DNA from 2 places in the Brevibacillus sp. DP1.3A genome. Region 2 is predicted to be linked to the other one. Evidence: a T-box and tRNA genes for the amino acid it is inferred to sense, from the RefSeq annotation. Region 2 holds a T-box; the other holds one or more tRNA genes.
The links. A T-box is a leader RNA that pairs with one kind of tRNA and senses whether it is charged. The one in region 2 lies ahead of HP399_RS21730 (valine--tRNA ligase), so its partner is inferred to be a tRNA-Val.
Positions count from the first base shown of each region.

Region 1: it has a tRNA-Val gene. The T-box ahead of HP399_RS21730 (valine--tRNA ligase) is inferred to sense a tRNA for this amino acid. The anticodon was not compared.

Region 1 covers NZ_CP085876.1:2,450,087-2,453,495, reverse strand. Annotated here, with positions in the region: gene HP399_RS11255 (EamA family transporter) at 1-553, shown strand, start outside; gene HP399_RS11250 (DinB family protein) at 706-1,008, shown strand; gene HP399_RS11245 (glyoxalase superfamily protein) at 1,005-1,373, shown strand; tRNA gene HP399_RS11240 (tRNA-His) at 1,454-1,529, opposite strand; tRNA gene HP399_RS11235 (tRNA-Leu) at 1,547-1,633, opposite strand; tRNA gene HP399_RS11230 (tRNA-Val) at 1,643-1,718, opposite strand; tRNA gene HP399_RS11225 (tRNA-Glu) at 1,783-1,856, opposite strand; tRNA gene HP399_RS11220 (tRNA-Ser) at 1,865-1,957, opposite strand; gene thiM (hydroxyethylthiazole kinase) at 2,844-3,409, opposite strand, start outside.
Region 2 covers NZ_CP085876.1:4,740,738-4,744,146, forward strand. Annotated here, with positions in the region: gene HP399_RS21730 (valine--tRNA ligase) at 1-1,320, opposite strand, end outside; T-box leader at 1,378-1,619, opposite strand; gene HP399_RS21735 (STAS domain-containing protein) at 1,678-2,004, opposite strand; gene HP399_RS21740 (ATP-binding protein) at 2,112-3,350, opposite strand; gene HP399_RS21745 (PP2C family protein-serine/threonine phosphatase) at 3,376-3,409, opposite strand, start outside.

The DNA of each region.
Region 1 (3,409 bases), 2.3 Mb from region 2:
CGCTGAAAAATGGGCGTCTCTGGTTATGCTTGGAGTAGGGACGGTTCTTGCAAGTGGACTTGGCGAAAGCGGCATTCAGAATGTAGACATGGTCGGACTGTTCTTCGGTCTGATGTCGGGCGCGACCTTTGCCTTGGTTATTTTCTTCAGCGGGCGAATTCTCCCTGGAATGGATCCATACTTGCGAAGCGCGATTTCGATTAGTATGGCTGCTCTGATGCTCTCGATCGTTTATCCACCGACTTTCCTAGTAAATGGTCAGCTTCTGCAAGGTTTGCTGCCGCTCGGTCTTTTGGTTGCGATCTTCGGTTCGGTCATCCCGATCTTCTGTTTGGCTGTCGGTGTTCCGCGGATCGGCAATGGACTGGCTACCATTTTAAGTGCAGTCGAGCTACCTACAGTCGTGCTCTTGTCGAGTTTCGTGCTTCAAGAGACTGTATCGCTCCCTCAATGGGGTGGCGTATTCATGATCCTCGCTGCCATTTGTGTACCGCAAGTAAAATGGCGGAAACTATTCTCCCCTTCTCACACCCTCGAGCAGGAAAGAATGTAGCGCCGTTTCCTATACACAGCATAAAAAAAGCGTGCAGACGAGCTGGTTCTGCGCGCTTTTTTGTTGATACACCCCCTTCTCTATAGAAGGAAGGTAGATTCTCTGACTCGAATCTATTTGCAAAGACTGCCACTCAAAAGGGGGGAATATGTATGGAAAAGCGGCATAGGGTGCTATTCCAGCAACTAGAGGATTATCGACAGGAGACGTTAAAAGCAATCGATGGTTTGACGGATGAAGATGTGAACATCATTCCCGATGGTTTCTCCAACAATATCTTGTGGAATCTGGGACACATCTATCTCGATCAGTATTTATGGATCGCTCACCTTACAAAAGAAACGCCCCCAATCCCCTCTGGCTTCAACGAATGGTTTAACTTCGGGACAAAGCCAGCTGACTGGTGGGTGCACCTCACTTCCCTCAATACAATCCGGAGGTTTCTAGGCAAATGAATGAGAACATAACGCCGATTTTTCGTATGTTTGACGTTGAGAAGGCAAGAGAGTTTTATGTGGAGTTTCTAGGGTTTCAGATTGATTGGGAGCATCGTTACGAGGATCATTTTCCGTTGTACATGCAAATTTCTTCACCATCGTGCACGCTTCATCTATCCGAGCATCACGGGGATGCTTGTCCTGGCTCAGCAATTCGCGTACAGGTAGAGAACATCGAGCTTTTTCATCAGTCACTGTTGCATAAAGGATACATGTACGCTCGTCCCGGTCTGGAGGAGACACCGTGGGGAACGCGTGAAGTGAGCGTGACCGATCCTTTTGGCAATCGCCTTCATTTTTATCAGCCTATTGCTCAATCGTAGACGGATATAAAGAAAGCCCAGCCGGAGTTCCTTTACAGGAGCCACCGCTGGGCTATTTCATTTTACATTTTGAACATATATGGGGCGATCGATGGGACTTGAACCCACGAGTGCCGGAGCCACAATCCGGTGCGTTAACCCCTTCGCCACGACCGCCATATATAGAGTTTGCTTGGTGCGGTCGAGAGGACTTGAACCTCCACGGTGTTGCCACCACTAGAACCTGAATCTAGCGCGTCTGCCAATTCCGCCACGACCGCATATTAAAATGGTGGAGGCTGACGGGATCGAACCGCCGACCCTCTGCTTGTAAGGCAGATGCTCTCCCAGCTGAGCTAAGCCTCCATACCCCAAACCAGTTGTTGAGGCCCCCGCACAAAGCATTCACTTCACTTTGTGGGGTATAAAGTGACCCGTAGGGGATTCGAACCCCTGTATGACAGCGTGAAAGGCTGCTGTGTTAAACCGCTTCACCAACGGGCCAAGTATGATGGCGGATGGAGTGGGATTTGAACCCACGAGACGGTTCGACACCGCCTACACGATTTCCAATCGTGCTCCTTCGGCCGCTCGGACATCCATCCATCGAGCCTGCAAGCGTTCGCTTCGGCAAGAACTAATCTATCATATTCACAACATGATTTCAAGTGATATTTTGAAAGTTTTCCCCTCGTACGACCGTCGTTTCATCAATCTTAGGCGTTTTTCATTCAAAAAGAAAAAAGGGAGATTGCCTAAAGCAACTTCACGTTCTGTTCAATATGATACAAGTAGTATTCCTTTACAAGACGGAGTGATGCCAGTTGTCAAAAAGAAAACGCCGTTCAGTAGGCTTCCCCTGTTTGTACGGAAACTGGTGTGGGCCTGGATGCTCCGGGCCGGGTGCGCCGATTGATGACGTCGACAGATGCTGCAAGAGGCATGATGGTTGCTATCAAAAGCACGGCTATTTTTCTTGTCATTGCGATCAGGAGCTCGTACGCTGCCTTCGAAATAAAGTAAATAACTCAACGGAAAAAGGGAGAATGGCCGGTCTCATCTCGAATTTTTTCTCTCGAACAGGATGCTTTCCCAACAATCCCCGCTAGTTTTTTCTGAATCGTTTTCCTTGTCAGTTTTCATCCAAAAAACGGTAACAACTTGGACATGAATCAGACAAAATCACCTTGTTTTTCCTTGTATTTTTTTGGTACTCTATTGAATGTCCAAGGAGGGTACGCAGCGTGGAATTGCACATACGAACAGACGCCAGTGTGGCGCTGACGTTAAAGAGAGAAATTATTTGTCATGGTATTTCCCGTTTTTATGTCCGTCCATACGATGATGATCAAGTAGAATTTATATTCTTATCACTATCAGAGCACCAGAAGAAGCTGCTGTCTTATTCACTACGAAATTACAGCTACTGTCTAACATATCTAGCTTAATCGTTCTACGGCCATTTTTCTCCCCTTTTATAAAGGGGAATTTTTATTGTTTTTTTTCGATGAACCCAAAACGGCGAACATCGTCTGCGGTCAAGTTATGCAAGGCATTCAAAAATTCGACTTGGAAACTGCCTGGACCTACTCCTGCAGCTTGCTCTGCTGCCAGCTGCGCAGCAACACCGTAGCATACCAATGCTGCAGCACCAGCGATCAGCTTGTCATTTTCAATGGCTGCAAACGCTCCCATAACAGACGTTAACAAACAGCCAGTTCCGGTCACCTTTGTTAAGATTGGATGACCATTATGGATCGAGTAAGTCGTTTCTCCATCCGAAATCACATCGACCTTGCCTGTAATCGCAACGATTGTCCTTAGCTTTTTCGCTGCTGCTCTCGCTAGGTCCGCGACATCTCCGCCCGATTCCTTCGCATCTACACCTTTAATCTCCCAACGCTCCCCGATGACATTGGCAATCTCGGCAGCATTTCCTCTAATGAGGGTAAGATCGAGTTCCTGCGCAAGATGTTGACTTGTTTCGGTTCGGTACGATGTTGCTCCCGCTCCCACTGGATCAAACAAAACAGGAACGCCATGCTGATTCGCCGATT
Region 2 (3,409 bases):
ATCTGCGCGAGATACAATCGTTTCGTTACAATCTCCGCAATACCATGCAGGAATTCGGTGACCCCACCACAGCTGACGGGAGATGCACCAGTCGCGGATGTTTTCAATCCAACGCAGGTAATTCGTCTTGAAGCGCTCTGGGACGAATTTCACGCTCTCAGGGCTATTTGCATTAGCCAGTGCTTCGTCAGCCAAAGGTTGCATTTTTACGAACCATTGGGTAGAAAGGTATGGTTCTACGACTGCATCGCTGCGCTCACTATGTCCAACCTGATGAATATGCTCCTCAACTTTGAACATCACACCTTGCTCAGTCAAATCTTTGATGATTTGCTTGCGGCATGCGAAGCGATCCAAGCCTTTGTAGATACCAGCCAGCTCGTTCATCGCGCCCGTCTCATCCATGACAACGATTTGTGGCAACTGATGGCGAAGACCCAATTCAAAGTCATTCGGATCGTGTGCTGGCGTAATTTTTACAGCGCCAGAACCAAACTCAGGATCAACGTAGTCATCTGCGACGATTGGAATTTCGCGTCCTACGATTGGCAAAATCACGGTTTTGCCGATCATGTCCTTGTAACGCTCATCTTCCGGATGTACAGCTACAGCCGTATCACCGAGCATCGTTTCAGGACGGGTTGTAGCTACTTCGATATAACCGGTGCCATCTGCCAATGGGTAACGCATGTGATGCAGCGCACCTTTTACTTCCTTGTAGATTACTTCAATATCAGACAGAGCTGTGCGGGCAGCAGGGTCCCAGTTAATGATGCGGTTACCGCGATAGATCAAGCCTTTTTCGTACAGACGAACAAATACTTCGCGGACAGCTTGGGACAAGCCTTCATCCATCGTAAAACGCTCGCGGGAGTAATCCAGGGCAAGACCGAGCTTTTCCCACTGCTCACGAATATGCGAAGCGTAGATGTGCTTCCACTCCCATATTTTTTCCACGAATTTTTCGCGGCCCAGATCATGGCGAGAGACGCCTTCTTCACGCAAGGTAGCTTCTACGCGCGCTTGAGTTGCGATACCAGCGTGGTCCATACCTGGCAAGAACAAGGTGCTGTAGCCTTGCATACGCTTGGTACGCGTAATGATATCTTGCAAAGTCGTATCCAGCGCGTGGCCCAAGTGCAATTTACCAGTTACGTTCGGGGGTGGAATGACAATCGTAAACGGACGTTTATTCGGGTCACGTTCTGCCTTGAAAAATTGTTTTTCGATCCAATACGGATACCATTTGTTCTCTGCTGCTTTTGGATCATAGTTTTTCGGCAGCAATTGGTCGATGTCGGTTGTTGGCTGTGTAGACATGTACGACTCCTCCTATTAGCATAACTTGCTTTGCAAAAAATAAAAAAACCCTTCATCGCAAAGGACGAAAGGATTATTTTCGCGGTACCACCTTTGTTAACACACGATAAACTACATGCTTATGGCGTGTTCACTCTGACAAGATAACGGTTGCGAACCGGTCTCGGCTAGGCACATGCTTTCACCGAAAAAACTCCTGGGCGACCTTCAGCCATTCATGACCTTAGAGAATCTCGCAGCAACTGATTCTCCTCTCTGCTAAGGCGTCCTGACTTACTCTTCCCACTCATCGTTCATATCGTATGTAATTGTCGTATGGTTAGCTTTCACTATTATATACAATCACGCTGTTTGGCGTCAAACCCGGGTTTCGCCCACTTTTCCAACTGCAATGCCCAGTGCTTCGGTAAAACCGAGCACGCCCAAAATATCGAGAATTTCTTCTCGGACATTGACGATTTCTACCTGTTTGCCCATGGCCAACAGTTCTTTCGTGGTAAAAAACAGGCTTCCAATACCGGAAGAATCTACAAAGGAGACACCTTGAAAATCGACGGTAACGAATTGATTTCGCCCTCCATACTGCTGGAGCAATTCACCTACTCGATCTCCTACAGCCATGTCCAACTCTCCGACGAAAAACAATGTAGCCTGTCCGTTCGCCTCTGTTGCGCGGTAGTCCATGCTCAAACTCCTCTCAATAGGTATCGGTACACCCAATCTGCTCGTCCTTTTACTATATTACCCATTTTCATTCACTTGCAAACATTTGGCTTTTTGGAAATGGTTGCTTAACGTGAAAGGATACATTCTAAAATAAGCTTTGTGCCTGCCAGGGAGCTGCTCAAATAAACACGATCACAGTATTGCAGGATCACGTGAAAACCTGCCCCGAGCGAGTGGCGCGTAGAAAATCCTTGTTGTAGGGTAGCTCGCGGGATATCCTCGAGCAAAATTCCTTGTCCTTCATCATGGATCACAGCACGGCACATCTGCCTGTCATTCGTTAGGTATAACGTAACCACACCGCCATTTCCGTGCTTCAACGTATTGGAAGCAGCTTCGTTGACCGCAACGAGAAACTGTAGCATTCGTTTATCAGAAATGCCTTGTGGTTCCAAAGCTTGCTTGAACAATTTACGCAGTTCTGCAAGCTGCTCCGGTAAACGGATATCGATTGCCAAGAGCTTATGCCCTTCCCGAAGCAAGAAAAATAATTCTTCATCACTAAGCAACAATAGCTTACCTTCTGTGACCACACCCAGAATATCTCTGTAGATCTCCCATTCCCGTCTTTTGCGTTTTCGTTCTTCTGCTATGACGGCGGTGACGTCAATCAAAGCGATTCCACAGGTCCGATCTGGCAATACAGATGTGTATAATTCAAACACCTTTGTGCCATCTGTGGTGACAATTTGCTCCCTTACAGGACCACCCGATCCAGCCGCATCTTCGACGAGTCGTTGCATTTCTCTCTCTACTTCCAAACTCGCACGAACGTCACCCAGCGGACGCACTTTCCCTTCATCGTAAAGATAGAGGAAAACGGTCTCGATCTGACGCAGTATGGATAACTTCTGAATCTCTTGTTTTATTAATCGCCCCCGCTCGTCGTCTCGATCCTTCCAATGTAACAAGACGTCTGCCGGGTCCAATTCGCCACTCATGTGCCATGTATGAAATTCTTCCAGGAGCAATCGCTCCAGAACGTCTTCCCGTCGCAAAACTTTTTCGATATCGATAATATGGTACGGATCACCTGCTATACCACGCAATCCGCTACCGATAATTCGGAAATCATAGGCGAGCTCTATTTCTATGCGTCCGTGCAAAGCATGATCAGAACTGCTTAACCCAATGGTCGTCCGGCTCACTGCTACCAGCTTCGCCTGGAACGATTCCATCGTTGCTAGGTTCGTCACCTTTACAGTGCGGGGCGGAACTACTTTGCTCGCTGCACCGCCAGAACGTAGCGCGACAAGGCAATTATCACAAGTGGGATTGTCCGGACAACGCTCACACAAAATCACAGTTCATCCTCCTATTCACGCGCAACTACACGAGGGCTATACTCTCTTCAGGCTCAAAT